Regions from separate parts of the Desulfosporosinus sp. Sb-LF genome, predicted to be linked through region 1. Evidence: riboswitches for the same ligand, from Rfam matches in the RefSeq annotation. Region 1 holds a riboswitch; each other region holds the start of a gene.
The links. A riboswitch is a leader RNA that binds a small molecule or an ion and turns the genes downstream of it on or off. The one in region 1 is predicted to bind cyclic di-AMP.

Region 2: linked by a shared signal. The riboswitch ahead of E4K68_RS15510 (C40 family peptidase) and the one ahead of eam (glutamate 2,3-aminomutase) in region 1 are both predicted to bind cyclic di-AMP.
Region 3: linked by a shared signal. The riboswitch ahead of E4K68_RS13805 (citrate/2-methylcitrate synthase) and the one ahead of eam (glutamate 2,3-aminomutase) in region 1 are both predicted to bind cyclic di-AMP.

Annotation. Positions count from the first base shown of each region.
Region 1 is NZ_SPQR01000005.1:58,245-63,333, forward strand. Features, by position in the region: gene alr (alanine racemase) at 1-234, opposite strand, end outside; gene E4K68_RS08485 (NAD(P)H-hydrate dehydratase) at 215-1,828, opposite strand; gene acpS (holo-ACP synthase) at 1,878-2,234, opposite strand; gene E4K68_RS08495 (TrkA C-terminal domain-containing protein) at 2,250-2,852, opposite strand; cyclic di-AMP (ydaO/yuaA leader) riboswitch at 2,966-3,093, shown strand; gene eam (glutamate 2,3-aminomutase) at 3,202-4,452, shown strand; gene E4K68_RS08505 (hypothetical protein) at 4,485-4,679, shown strand; gene E4K68_RS08510 (TIGR01212 family radical SAM protein) at 4,731-5,089, opposite strand, start outside.
Region 2 is NZ_SPQR01000010.1:83,961-89,049, forward strand. Features, by position in the region: gene xylB (xylulokinase) at 1-1,401, shown strand, start outside; partial or broken gene E4K68_RS21150 (citrate/2-methylcitrate synthase) at 1,514-1,653, shown strand; gene E4K68_RS15510 (C40 family peptidase) at 1,864-3,288, opposite strand; cyclic di-AMP (ydaO/yuaA leader) riboswitch at 3,292-3,432, opposite strand; RNA gene ssrS (6S RNA) at 3,731-3,918, shown strand; gene E4K68_RS15520 (LysM domain-containing protein) at 4,259-4,810, shown strand; gene E4K68_RS15525 (NADH:flavin oxidoreductase) at 5,044-5,089, opposite strand, start outside.
Region 3 is NZ_SPQR01000008.1:196,849-201,937, reverse strand. Features, by position in the region: gene E4K68_RS13810 (HD domain-containing phosphohydrolase) at 1-1,211, shown strand, start outside; gene E4K68_RS13805 (citrate/2-methylcitrate synthase) at 1,472-2,842, opposite strand; cyclic di-AMP (ydaO/yuaA leader) riboswitch at 2,943-3,085, opposite strand; gene E4K68_RS13800 (helix-turn-helix domain-containing protein) at 3,363-3,698, opposite strand; gene E4K68_RS13795 (flavodoxin family protein) at 3,884-4,462, shown strand; gene E4K68_RS13790 (hypothetical protein) at 4,493-4,729, opposite strand; gene E4K68_RS13785 (ABC transporter ATP-binding protein) at 4,777-5,089, shown strand, end outside.

The DNA.
Region 1 (5,089 bases):
GACCATAACCGTAAGCTCTGGAAACGCCGCTTTAATCTCCAGCGCTTCTTCCAAGAGAGCAACTCCGAAACGCTTTGCCCCGCACGTAATTAACGTTTTCACGACGGTGATCACTCCATGCCCGTAGGCATCAGCCTTGACAATCGGCATCATTTCACTCTGGGTATACGCCTGAAGCTTGAAGTAATTTTCTTTTAGAGTTTGTAGATTCACCTCAGCCCAAACCCGTCCCATATCTCCATCTCCTCTTTCCCTCTAAAGGCGTAAGTTCCAACGCACGCCGCACTTTAGGCAGTTGTTCTGCCACTTCCGATGCAGTAAACCCTGACCATCCATACTCTATCGCTAACTCATCCGCTGCTTTCCCATGTAAGTATACGCCCAGACACGCCGCTTCCAGCGGGGCAATCCCTTGTGCCAGCCAAGCGAGAATGCAACCTGTGAGGATGTCACCCGTTCCTCCAGTCCCCAATCCGGGATTTCCAGTTGGATTGAAAAAGGCTCGGCCGTCTGGTGAGGCAATGATGGTCACGGAACCCTTTAAAACAACCACTGACTCCCATTCCACGGCTTTCGTTACCGCGATATCCAGTCGGTTTCGCTCAATATCTTCAACACTACATTGACAAAGCCGGGCCATTTCACCCGGATGGGGCGTAAGGATCCGGGGACCTCCGCTATTCAGCGAACCCAGTAAGCCCGGTACTGAAGATACCAGATTGAGGGCATCCGCATCCAAGACAACCGGGCAACGTATGTTTCTCAAGATTTCCTCTAGTACAGTTATAAATTGCGGATTCTGAGCTAAGCCCGGCCCTACTGCCAAGGCTTGGGCCTTCTCGGATTGCTTTAAGATCGCTGACCAAGCTTTTTCGTTCAGGGTATCTTCTCCAGGTGCGGACCAAACGGTTGCTTCCGTGATGTTTGCATCAACTTCTTTGGCAATTCCCTCCGGAGTGATGATCTGCAACAGTCCAATGCCGCTTCGCAAAGCTCCCCGCCCAGCTAGAACAGCAGCTCCACTCATTCCTTTAGACCCTGCCACAAGAATTCCTTTACCATGGGTTCCTTTGTGACCTTTAAATTGGCGAATGGGCAGCATAGCGCGCACATCGCCATCCGTTAACACAAACGTAGAAATTTCTTCATCTTTAAAGTAGGGTTCGGGAATAGAAATTGAATCCACCACAACCCGTCCGCTGTATTCTGGCCCTTCGCCCAGAAAAAGACCCCATTTAGGAAGTCCAAAGGTAACGGTGGTGTGGGCGCGGATCGCAGTACGGTAGACATTTCCCGTGTTGGCCTCCACCCCACTGGGAACGTCGATAGAGATCACACACCCCGATGCACGATTTACTTCATCGACATATTCTTCGATCAAACTCGGCAAAGCCCCACGCATCCCAATCCCATACAGGGCATCCACCACGACATCCGCTTGAGTTAATGCCAAACGCGTCAAACGCCGTTGTTTCTCCCCTTCTATTACAAAGCATCTCCCAGTTGTTCCTTGAAAAAGGCGCAAGTTTAAGGCTGCATCTCCTTTAAATTCCTTCAGGCCAGCGAATAGCAAAGCCGTGACATCCATGCCTTGGAGAACCAAATGCCGTGCCACAGCCAAGCCGTCTCCTCCATTATTGCCCTTGCCAACTAAAATCACTGCCTTTCGGCCGTTCATCCCTCCCCCACTCGACTCGGAGAGACAATGACGAATTTCTTCGACAACAGCCCAGGCTGCATTCTCCATAAGCAGTAAACTCGGAATGCCATAATTTGAAATTGCTCTTTCTTCGATCTGCCTCATCTGTTCGGCGCTAACCACACGCACTTTCCCCACCCCGGTTCTTATTCTTATCTTGCGTCCAATTTTTTGTTTCTTAGTCTAAGACCGCAAAGGCCATCGCCTGCGTGCGATTATGGGACAAACTGACTCGAACCGTGGAACCGCCTCTGGCCCTAACCAAATTCATGGCTCTGGAACTAAGATAAACTAGAGGCTCTCCACTAACATCACTCAATATTTCTATATCATGCCAGGATAATCCGCAGAGCCCTGTCCCCAATGTTTTAAGAACAGCCTCTTTTCCAGCGAAACGAGCCGCATAACTCTGAATGCCTTTACTTCTAAGGTTCTCTCTCTCTCTAGGTGTGAAAAGACGTTCATTCAACTTTGGTTGACGTTTAAACGCTATATCGATTCGTTCTATTTCAATAATATCAATGCCAGGATACATTTTGCATACTCCAAATCATGTAATTAACTGCGTCAACTGAACTTGGCCCTCTGCTGAGCCTGCAACTAGTAAGACATCTTCTGCTTGAAGAACAAAACCAGCCTCCGGAGAAAAATGTTCAAAACCGTCTCGAACTACTGCAATAATCGTTGTCCCCGTACGCTCTCGAATCCTTAATTCCTGCAAGGTCTTCCCAATCGCCGATGAGGCCTTTTCTAGTTTGATTTCTCCGACATCTAGCCAACGGGACATAATGCGTTCAGCATATCCACGCATTTTGTTTAGATGGTGTTCAATCTTTAGATCATTCTCACGCCTTTGGTCCATTAAACTTTTTAAGTCTTCTAGAAAGACTTGGATTTCTCCTTTTTGGTTGAAGGATTTAGTAAATTTTTCTGCCAAAGACTTTGATGTTACGGTAATCCCTACCCCTTGACTAACCATAACCACACCGACATTTTGCAGAATTGCAATCGCCCGACGTATAGTTTCTGGTGAGACATTATACCGCCCTGCTAACGTAGAACGACCATGAATTTTTTCTCCTTCATGATATTCTCCCATCGTGATAGCGTGCGCTATATCAATAGCTATTTCCTGATAGCGTGCTTGGTCCAATCAGTTCAACCCCTTACCCCATTTGTTCTATTATAACATAGCCAAATGCTGGTGGCATCATGCTATTGACAAGTAACAACTTTAATGTTACTATTAAGTTGTTAGTAAAAATAAATAATAGATTGCTTAATTTCCTAAAGGAAAACGGGGGAACCACATCTTGGGGTGAATCGCCAAATGGCGTAGAGCAGTTTCAGCTCGAACCCGACAGCTAACCTCGTAAGCGTTGAAACACGTTAACGTAATATCGTGATATTCTGCGTTTATTTCTTTTGGGAACCGCCATAGTAGAGCGGTTCTCTTTTTGTTTCAATCGTGAACCCTCGAATATAATAAAGGAGGAATCTGGATGGCTGTTCAACTTCTCAATAAACCCGATACATTTCGTCAATTCGCACTGCAGCGGGGCGCAGTTCTTAAACAAAAAATAACGCCTTATCTTGAAAAATGCAAAACCATCCCAACGGGGTTCTCGAACACAGAAGCTTACCAATTCAACCGAGCAAACATTCTAAAGCACTTCAATGCAACGCTCGAAGACTGGAATAATTGGCACTGGCAAATGCACAACAGGATCACCGATCCTCACGTCTTGAGTGCTATACTTCCCGCCTTAACCACGGAACAATGCCAAGAAATCGAGCGTGTAGGAAAAACCTTCCGTTGGGCTGTATCCCCGTACTATCTGAGTTTGATGGATGTTACAGATCCCCTTGACCCTATTCGTCTTCAGGGACTACCTACACAGGATGAACTTTTCGATGATTTTGGCGAAGAAGATCCCATGGGGGAAGCCATTACATCCCCTGCTCCCTGCATTACCCGTCGTTATCCTGATCGCTTAATTATCAACGTCACGAATATGTGCGCAATGTACTGCCGACATTGTCAGCGCCGACGAAATATTGGTGAAACGGACACCCACGAAGAACGGGCCCGACTTACAGCAGCGCTCGATTATATTCGGTCAAACCCCGAGATTCGGGACGTCTTAGTGACAGGCGGAGACGCCTTACTTCTCAGTGATCTAACCTTAGATTGGCTTCTTGGGGAACTCCATTCCATTCCTCATGTAGAAATCAAACGCCTCGGGACACGAGCTCCCGTGACCATGCCGATGCGCATTACGAATGAATTATGTTCTATCTTGGCCAAATATCCACCTTTATATATCAACACACAGTTCAACCACCCCAAAGAAGTGACCGAAGATGCCAAAAAGGCGGCTGACAAACTCGTTGCAGCCGGAGTGGTCTTAGGAAATCAGACGGTATTGCTCAAAGGCGTTAATAATCAGCCGGAAATCATGAAAAAACTCAATCAAGAACTACTCAAAATTAGAGTCCGCCCCTATTATATCTTTCATGCCAAAAACGTCAAAGGAACACGTCATTTTGTGCCTCGGATCCAAGACGGACTTGATGTTATGGAACATTTACGGGGATATACTTCAGGGCTTGCGATACCAACCTATATTGTGAATGCTCCCAAAGGCGGCGGCAAAACTCCCATCTTACCGCAATATCTTATGTCCCTCCATGAAAACAAAGCGGTTTTGCGTACTTGGGAAGGAAAACTCATCCGGTATGAAACTCCATAATAGGAGATTAACCTTTGAAAGGGGTGTGTAAAATGATGGAACGTCTCAATAACGACCAAATAGCCCAGCGGATTCTGGATGCAAACTCAGATCTGAAACGTTACTTGAACTTAGCACCTAGCCTTAATAAACCTGCTCCATCCCAACCAAAAACCACCGTAGGATATTTCCAACGTCCGATTTCCACGACCCCATTTCATAGACCTTTGCTAAGACCTTTAGAATAGGTCTTGTGAATATCACTTAGTCCTCTCCATTTACTAGCGGTCCTCGGACCGCTAGTTTTTTGCGTTTTTCCCTTGCCATGTATCTCTTCGTGCTAATTCCGCGTCAATAGCATTGAGGACCTCCCATTTTTTGCGGCTCCAAAGAGGTCCGATGAGATCGTCCGGTGGTCCATCTCCTGTCAAACGATGAATCACCATCTCTTGTGGTAAGATCTCCAAAATATCGACGATGAGCGAGACATAGCCTTCTTTCGTCAGAAAATCAAACGGTTCACACTGATAAATTTCCTCCAACGGCGTTCCCCTCAATACATGTAACAAATGAAGTTTGATCCCTTGTAAAGGAAGCTCAGCAACCGCTTGCGCTGTTGCCATCATTTCTGCTTTTGTTTCTCCCGGTAACCCAAGAA
Region 2 (5,089 bases), on a different contig from region 1:
GAGCAAGACCCTTCTGATTGGTGGAATGCCACATGCGATGGTATTAAATACGTTATTACTAAAAGCGGCATAGATGCCTCTGAAATTTCGGGTATAGGTCTTTCAGGACAGATGCATGGGCTTGTAATTCTCGATAGAAATGGCATCGTTTTAAGAAATTCGATCATTTGGTGCGATCAACGTACAGACAAAGAATGCCAGCAGATGAATAGTATAATCGGTGAAAAACGACTCATTGAAATTACAGCTAATCCTGCGCTTACAGGCTTTACCGCTTCCAAGATACTTTGGGTTCAGAACAATGAACCTGAAGTATATGAGAAATGTGCACATATTTTACTTCCTAAGGATTATATCCGATATATGCTTACGGGTGAATTTGCTACAGAAATGTCAGATGCCTCTGGTATGCAACTCATGGACATACCTAAACGTTGTTGGTCTGATGAAATATTATCCAAGTTTAATATCGACAAATCTATGCTGGGGAAGATCTATGAATCTCCAGACGTTACAGGTAAAATACACAGAAGGGCAGCTGAGTTGACGGGACTCCGTGAGGGCACAATCGTTGTGGGCGGTGCAGCCGACAACTCTGCAGCTGCTGTTGGTACAGGTGTTGTAAGGGCAGGTAATGCTTTTACTACTATAGGTACTTCCGGTGTCGTGTACGCAATTTCGGATGATGTTTCCATTGACATTAAGGGAAGAGTGCATACTCTATGTAGTGCTGTGCCAGGGAAATGGACGCTCATGAGCTGTACTTTGGGTGCTGGCTTATCGTTAAAATGGTTAAGAGATACTTGCTGCAATGAGGAAATGATCGAGGCTGAAAAGCTAGGAGTTGACCCCTATGTTGTTATGGGTCAGTTAGCCCAAAAAGTGATGCCCGGAGCAGGTGGACTTGTTTATCTACCTTACTTGATGGGTGAACGTTCTCCACATCCGGATCCATATTGTCGAGGGGTATTCTTCGGATTGTCCGCTTCGCATGATCGAGCTAACATGATTCGAGCAGTCATGGAGGGCGTAGCATTTTCCCAGCTGGAATGTGTCGATGTATTCAAGGAAATGCGGGTAAATGTCGACGATATGATCGCCTGTGGTGGTGGTGGAAGAAGTCCTGTTTGGAGACAGATGCTTGCGGATATGTACGGTTGCTCTGTTAGCACGATCAAAGCGGATGAAGGGCCTGCCCTCGGTGTAGCAATACTAGCGGGAGTTGGAGCAGGTATCTATGATTCTGTAGAAGCTGCTTGTGACAATTTAGTCAGTAAGAAAAGTATCCAAACCCCAAATCTGTCAACACGTAAGGTGTATGAAGACTATTACGAGCTTTATAAGAAATTGTACACTGATTTACAGCCGTCGTTTAAGTATTTATCTAAACTCCCAAAATAAAAGACAACAGCCGATCCTCTCAAACCACCAGTCGCCTTTTAGTGACTGGTGGTTTTATACTAAGCTCATTCCTGTCTAGAAGCAGGATCGCTTTTTTAAGGGTGATTAGGATGTGACTTACGTCGTCACTTCTACCGGTGCAGAGATACCTACTCTGCTATGGCCGCAGCTATTGGTGCGCTTAAGGGACCGCGACATGGAGGGCTTAACATTAAGGTTGTCCAGATGATACCGGATATTGAAAGACAAATTGAATCATTATCTATTATTCTATTACAAGAAAGAAACAAGGCTGGAAGCATGAGACTTCCGACCTTGTTTCTTCGTAAACTGTTCTACCCATTTTTGACGTAGGCTATTGATAGCCAGCTCTGCCCATTTGGAATTATACACACCTAATCGCGTAAAAGAATTGGGAAATCGTCACCTACTGCGGCGCGTACCCTTCTATGTAGAGGGGCTCTAATACCTGCGAGCTCCGAGATAACGGGAGGAGTAAAAGCTATCACTAAGACTTGATGTAGTAACCCCACTACTAGGGTTACTGGCATGAACAAAACGTCCTCCCCCCATATATATGCCCACATGAGATGCACCCGTAGTATACGTTGTAAAAAATACTAAATCGCCTGGCTGAAGATTATCTCTGCCGACCGCAACTCCCGAAGCGAATTGTGCATACGATGTACGAGGAAGTGATATCCCAGAACTTGCGTAGACATACTTGGTAAAAGATGAACAGTCAAAGCCACTTCGAGTTGTTCCGCCAAAAACATAGGGCGTCCCTTGCAAACTGAGGGCGCGATCGACGATGGTTGAAGAACCATTGCCTCCCCGAGAAACAGCCAAAGCTACTTTGACAGGCCGACTACTAGAACTTTTAGCAACGACTTGATTGACAGGAACTTGAATAATCTTTTCATCTAATACTTGCTTGGTAACGTCAATACCATTCCTTTGCTCATAAGAATAGGTAACTAATTTTGAGCCATTACTGCCTTGTTCAAGGACTTTTGTTTGACCGGTTCCTAAACTGTTATCAGCTTTTGTTTCGACGTCATAGGGAATTGTTTCTTGACCTGAATAGGTTCCCTGACTCACGACAGTAAGATAAGGTGTAGAGTCAACAAGCTTAATCAGTTGACCTGGCTTCAACTTTGTATCTTTAGTTGCTCCCGGATTACCGGCTAATACTTCGTCTGTCATCATATTGTTTTTGCGAGCGATAAGCCACCAAGAATCACTGGAAAGGACCGTGTAATCCCTTGTCCTTACTTTACCGTCAAGCAACACTTTAAACGCTTGATCAAGTTGTTTCATTTGATCTGGTTGAACTTCTGCCTCTTCGACACTAACTTTTTCAGCAAAATTTACGGAAGTCACCTTGTTTTCATCACTGGGTTTAACAAAATAGGCTTCATAGTCTTTTAGAACTTTATCGGAATCTTCTTTGCTGGGTAATACTGCGATAGTAGAACCGTCTGCCTCTAACTTGTAACCATCAAGATAAACCTTTAATTTATTGTCCAACGTCTTTTCGCTCAAAGTAGATTCAAGATAGACCGCGGGATGAACTCTGACAGTTTCATAACTGATTTGGTCATGCGTTTTGGCAATCAGCCCGAATGGCTCGCCACTTTGTTTGAGAAACGTGTCAATGAGATTTTTACCAGTATTAACATTACGGACTAAGCCGATCTGTTGACCGTTAATCATGACAGCAGCTGCAGACGTCGTGGTCGAAAGAAAATAGGTGAGCCCGCCAGTTAACATAATTGTAATAGATAAACTACCGATGACTAGCGGTGATTTCCAAGATATTTTTCGTCGAGTGTCGTGGAGAACTTGTTGGATAAGCTTTTTGTTTTGAGTCCAATTGAAATTCAAATAATTTTCACCCTTCTTAGCTTACGAGGTTAGTTGACGGATTCGGGCATCAAGGTGTTAGCCCGACGCGTATGGTATGCGCGTTTCACCCCATAAAAGTATCCCCCGCTCTAGGTGTGAAACTAGATTCAGCTTTTATATCTTTACTTTGAAAGCATAGCAATTAATATTCGACAAGATATGCATATGTCCTCTAAATCTATTTATGTAATATATGGCATTGTATCTTATAGGCCGCCCAGATGCGTACACAGGTGAGGATAATGTGCAATTATCTTCCTAGATATAACTATCGATTTAAACGAGCGTTGCAAGGTATATGATACGTGAGGGGATATAGTGGGACCAGGATATAGATGTCATTATAGCCAATAATCAACTAATGCATTAACAGATGTATCTTGCTAAAATAGCAATATGCCGCAAGGAAATGCGTTAAATATACTTCCTGCGATGTACGAAGACTTATGTTTGGTTTTGATCCTATATAGATGACCGGGAGTTTAATAATCTTTCCTAGTAGGTCAAGCCCTTTTTAGGAAAAGGGAAGACTGAACTGTAAAGTGAAGACGCCCACCTGCGAGAGCAGGGTCAGAAACCAAATTAGTCCAACGGCATTGTGGGGTTAAATACTATTTTTGGGGTCACCGGTTCAATCCCGGTTAATGGCTCCAGCAAATCAAGGACTGGCGAAATTGACAGAAGCGGAAGTTTAAGGGTGTGTAGTTAACACCGATCTTATTTAAGAGACGATTTATTAGAATCGTCTCTTTTTGCTATATTTACATCGCGAACTAATACTGTACATGGCATGGAACAATGTATTCGGATGGATTGACCAGTTTAGTCCAACTCGGAAAGTCACTGTGGCGAATATGTACATCAAAGATATTGTAGATGAAGTACTCAAAAGTGTCAGTGTAGAAATTCCTCCATATTATATAGCCAAATCTATAAAGGGGTGATAAGAATGCCACGCGTTCCTGCCGCATGCCCTACCAATTATGCCGGACACTATACTGTCAATCCTGGGGATACAATGTTTATCATATCGAGTATTTTTAGGATCAATTTATCGGAACTCGTCAGAGCAAATCCTCATATTACTGACCCTAACGTTATTTTTTCGGGTGATATATTATGTGTTCCAGGTCAAATTCCCTTTCCTTGCTGTGTCACACTGGATCTTGTTCAACCCGCCGAATTAGGTGTAGCGGGAGTAGCTCTTGTTTATACTAGTTTCGTAGGAACACAAGCAATCAGTGTTATGGCGGTGATGGATGCTCTACCTGTTGGGTTTGATATATTGATTGCAGAAGTAAACCTTCCTAATCAGGTTACTTCACGCCAACAACTATACCCATCACCTCAAACTCCGCCTACTTTTTCAGGAACTACCTTTTTTCCGACTGCCGCATCATTGACACCGGATACAATAATAAGGGTTTTTCCAGCCAATAGTGCTACGGGGAACCAGGGATCCATAAAATTGCAGGGAAGTTTAAATCGTTGTCATAGATAAACATACTTTTGACCCTATAGGTATTTCATTTATGACCTAACGCAGCTTGCAACTAAAACTCCGCTTAATTGACAACGCAAGGAACCCTCCTATTTCCATCAGAAATAGGAGAGCCGCCATCTAGAATCATTTTTCAATTAGACCTTTACAAGGGATGCCAGCCACCTGTTCCGAATAAACAAACATCAAGCATAAATATGTCCTCAATAACCAATGATTAAAGGCTTTTAGCGTTAATTGAGCATGCTATTGATAGCCTGCTCTGCCCATTTGGAATTT
Region 3 (5,089 bases), on a different contig from region 1:
ATACAAAGCAACGCTTCGATTATGAATATAAAATCATCCGTGTTCATGATGGAGAGGAACGCTGGGTGCATGAGCTTGGAAAAATCGAGTTGGATCACCAAGTCAATGCGGTTCGTTTGCTGGGCATGATTCAGGATGTCACGGATCGAAAGCGTGCAGAAAAGAAAATCGTTCATTTGAGCTTCCATGACCAACTGACCGGTCTCTATAACCGGCGCTTTTTTGAAGAAGAATTAAAACGACTCGATGTCGCAAGAAATTATCCCTTGACTCTTGTGATGGCCGATGTCAATGGCCTTAAGCTGATTAATGATTCCTTTGGTCATGCCATCGGTGATGAACTTCTAAAAAACGTTGCCGAAGTGCTCTGCAAAGGCTGCCGAGACGATGATATTATCGCCCGACTTGGCGGAGATGAATTCGTCATCCTGTTGCCCAACACGGATGCTGCTGAAACAGAGCAAATTCTTAAACGAATCAATTCGTTAGCTCTACAGGAAAGAGTGGGTTCAATCGAAATATCAATTTCTTTTGGCTATGAAATAAAACGTTACGAGAAAGAGGATATTCTTGAACTATTTAAAAAAGCCGAAGATTATATGTACAAGAGAAAACTCTTTGAAGGCCCAAGTATGCGTGGAAAAACTATAAATACGATTATTAGAACCCTTCACGAAAAGAACAAACGGGAAGAACAGCACTCACACAGAGTTTCCACACTCTGTCGAAGTATGGGAGAGGCTCTTGGTCTACCAGAAGGAGAAGTTCAGGAACTAAAAAGCGTTGGCTTGCTTCATGATATAGGTAAAATTGCGATTGACGAAAAAATACTTAATAAGCCGGGAAAACTGACAAATGATGAATGGGAAGAAATTAAACGCCATCCAGAAATCGGTTATCGTATTCTGAGCACGGTCAACGGTATGGCAGAAATGGCGGAATACGTGTTGGCTCATCATGAACGATGGGATGGGTTAGGCTACCCGAAGGGTTTAAAGGGTGAGGAACTACCCCTTCAACCCAGGATTATAGCCATTGCGGACGCCTATGATGCCATGACGAGCGTAAGAAGTTATCGGGGTGCTTTACCTGATGAAGTGGCTATAAGAGAACTTCAGAAAAATGCCGGGATTCAGTTCGACCCAGAGTTGGTGAAAGTATTCATTGACAAAGTTGTCAATTCATCTTCCATACTGAAGAGGGAAAATTAACACTTCTCATGATTCTCCCATACCAATAATCTAATACAAATTATTGGTTAATCTAAATATAATCTTTTCGAATATATGATATGACAATTTCAGGTGTTTCTTAGAATTATCTAAAAAACAATAATCCCGTCCATGACGGGCGGGATTATTGTTTTTTAGTTCATAACGCTATGATAATTTCGAGGGACACTAGTAGCGAGTTTTAAGGATCTCAGAATAGCGTCTTTAACCATTGCCACGATGACTTCATCTCTATTCGATTACGTCCTTTCGATCATCCTAATATAATTTCGTCTGGGTGCTACACTTTTGTAGGCCGGCCTTATGATTTTCCCTGCATTGACTATTTCTTCAATGCGATGCGCACTCCAGCCTGCGATTCTGGCAATGGCAAAAATCGGCGTGAACATTTCATCTGGGATATTCAGCATTCTGTAAACAAAACCAGAATAGAAATCGACATTGGCACTAACACCCTTATACATTTTATTAGACTTCGCTATAACTTGAGGTGCTAGTCTCTCAACCGCTGCGTAAAGCTCAAATTCAGCTTCCAGCCCCTTTTCTCGGGCAAGTTGGGCAACATAATCTTTAAGAATAACCGCCCTCGGATCCGAGATGGAGTAAACGGCGTGGCCAATCCCATAAATTAAACCTGACCGATCAAAGGCATCTCTGGTAAGGATCTGCGTAAGGTAGGTCTCAATTTCTTCATCATCATCCCAATTCTTCAATTTGTCTTTGATATCCTCAAACATCTGGACAACCTTAATGTTAGCCCCTCCATGCCGCGGCCCCTTGAGCGCACCAATAGCCGCCGCCATAGCAGAGTAGGTATCTGTTCCAGTAGAAGTGACGACGTGGGTCACAAAGGCTGAATTGTTGCCTCCACCATGTTCGGCATGAAGCACTAAGGCCAGATCAAGCAGCGTTGCCTCTAGCTTTGTATATTTACTATCTGGTCGCAGCATAGAGAGAATGTTCTCAGCAATACTCAAATCCGCTCGTGGACTGTGAATATACAGGCTTTGATTTCCATGGTAATGGGAGAATGCTTGGTAACCATAGACTGCTAAAGATGGAAAACAGGCAATAAGCCGAATACATTGTTTTAAAACGTTCTCCATAGACGTATCATCAGGATTGTCATCAAAGGAGTATAATGCCAGAACACTTCTCGCCAGCGTATTCATGATATCTTTGCTGGGAGCTTTTAAAATCATATCACGAGCGAAATCTTCTGGCAGCATTTGATTAAGGGTAAGTAGTTGTTGAAAATCCTTTTGTGCGTTATGATCCGGTAGACGTCCAAAGAGCAGCAAATAAGCAGCCTCTTCAAACCCATAGCGATCTTCATCTGTAAAGCCTTCCACAAGGTCCGCGATATCGTAGCCGCGATAAATTAAGCGGCCCGGAACAGGAATGATCTCTCCTTCATCGAGAATATAGGAATGGACCTCTCCTATCTCTGTCAAACCAACGAGTACCCCTCTCCCGTCTAGATCTCGGAGTCCGCGTTTAACTGCGTATTTACTATACAACTCAGGTTTAATTAGGCTGCTTTTGTGAGCCAGCTTACTTAATTCGTTAAGCATTTTTCCTTCAGACAGTTCCATTTCGTAATTTCCCATCATAAGAATCACCCCTTTTAAAAATAAAAACCCTAGACAAACTATCTAGGGTTACAGCTAACGAAAAAAGCAAGGAATAGCAAAGCAAAGCACAGTGCTCAATTCCTCTCTTTCAACGCTTACGAAGTTAGCTGACGGATTCGGGTCGAAAAGTAACCCTACCTTCACAAAACATTTACCTGTGAAGGATTCACCCCAGAAATGGTTCCCCCGCTTCTAAATAGAATTAAGCGATAGTGAGCGATATTAAGTTGAATCGTGAATAGTACAACCTAAGGTCGAGATAAATTTCATTAAGTCTATCACTCTATATATGAAATAGTCAAGTTTTTTGCCCTTCCCACATACTTCTTTTGAACAAGTATTATACTCAATAAAATATAGTCCCTAGTTTTTGGAATGGGTCGAAGTAAACCCTACCAGCAGTAAGTCAGCAGTAAATGGGTTTAATCTGTTTTTTGAGGAGAGGTCAATTCTTTGTTGACGTTCTTGCATGGCGTTCTTGATTTTTCCGGTTTTATTAATGTTGTTCGTATTCATCAGCGTAATTCTGTCCCCATTTACACATGGTATCTAAAATGGGTAGTAGGCTCTTACCTGCTTGAGTCAGAGAATACTCAACTTTGGGTGGTATTTGTGTATAAATGAATCTTTTGACCAAGCCACTGTCTTCCAACTCTCTAAGCTGTTGAGTCAACATTTTCGGCGTGACATTTGGTAACAGTTTCCTCAGTTCACTATATCTTAACGTTTTATCACCTAAATGCCAGAGTATAAGTGCTTTCCACTTTCCACCGATAAGGGCCAAAGTCAATTCCATGGAACATTGATATTCGTTATTTTTGAACTTGATCATTTCGCTTCACTCCTTTAGACATTACCGGATAAATAATTCTCACATAATGCTTATAAGCCTTTTAAATTTATGGTATACAATTAGATACTATAGTACGACAATGTACGTACTTGTTAAGTAATATTATATCGATTATTATTATATCAAGCAATCAACTATGCAAAACGTTTTAAGGAGTGACTGGTATGAAGGTTGTAGCATTTAATGGAAGTCCGCGGGTTAATGGCAATACTACACAAAGTCTCAAAATTGTCTTGGCGGAATTAGAAAACGAAGGCATCGAAACTGAAATCGTTCAATTGGGCGGGCGTAAAGTCTTTGGCTGCCTGGCCTGCGGCAAATGCGGAAAAACTAAAGATAATCGGTGTGCGCGCAAGGACGATGAGATGAATACCTTTATTCAGAAAATGGAAGAGGCTGATGGAATCATAATTGGTTCACCCACCTACTTCAGTAATGTAAGCACCGAAGTAAAGGCCCTTATCGATCGTAGTGGTTATGTAGCGAAATCCAACGGTGGTGCTTTATTGAGGGGAAAAGTGGGGGCTTCGGTCGTTTCTGCCCGAAGAGCGGGATCAACCTTTGCCTACTCCGCCATCAACTTTTTCTTTGGAATCGCCGAGATGGTCATTTGCAGTTCGAGCTATTGGAATATGACGTTATCCCGTGATCCAGGTGATATCCAAAATGATGCTGAAGGGATCGAAACCTTCAAGGTCCTTGGGAAAAACATGGCAAAGCTATTAAAACAGGTTAACGGTTAATCCAATTTCCAAGATTCCTATGAATAATGATTAATCCATACAATTACTTAAGCAATTAGTATCTAAAAAAGAGCGCATATCAAGTGCGCCCTTTTTCATTTTCATCAGCTTAAAAAGTTTCACCTCAAAGTATTTTCTGACAAGTTCCAGATAATTTCTATCATGAGGAGAATCCTTTTTGACAATTAAAATCACCATCCCAAATACATTTGCCGTTGAAATATGTAGGACACCAATGATCACCTGGACATAAAAAGCTCCACCCACTATGTTACAATGAAGATAAAACTCTGAGAGGGGACCCTATCGCATTCATGAATAGTCTCAAGCAATTTATTAAGTATTACAAACCCCACAAATTCCTTTTTTACACGGACATGTTTTGTGCCGTGATCGTTTCCATCATTGATCTGGCCTTTCCTCAAATCCTTAATTATCTAACCAAGAATCTGTTTACCAAAGATAAGGCGACGATTCTCTATGCTTTAGTGTTTGTCGGTATCGCCTTGTTGGGGATGTACGTCATAAAGTATTTCTGCCGGTATTTCATCATTTCCTGGGGACACATTATGGGCGCTAGAATGGAAACGGAAATGAGGAAGGATTTGTTCAATCATTTTCAAAGAT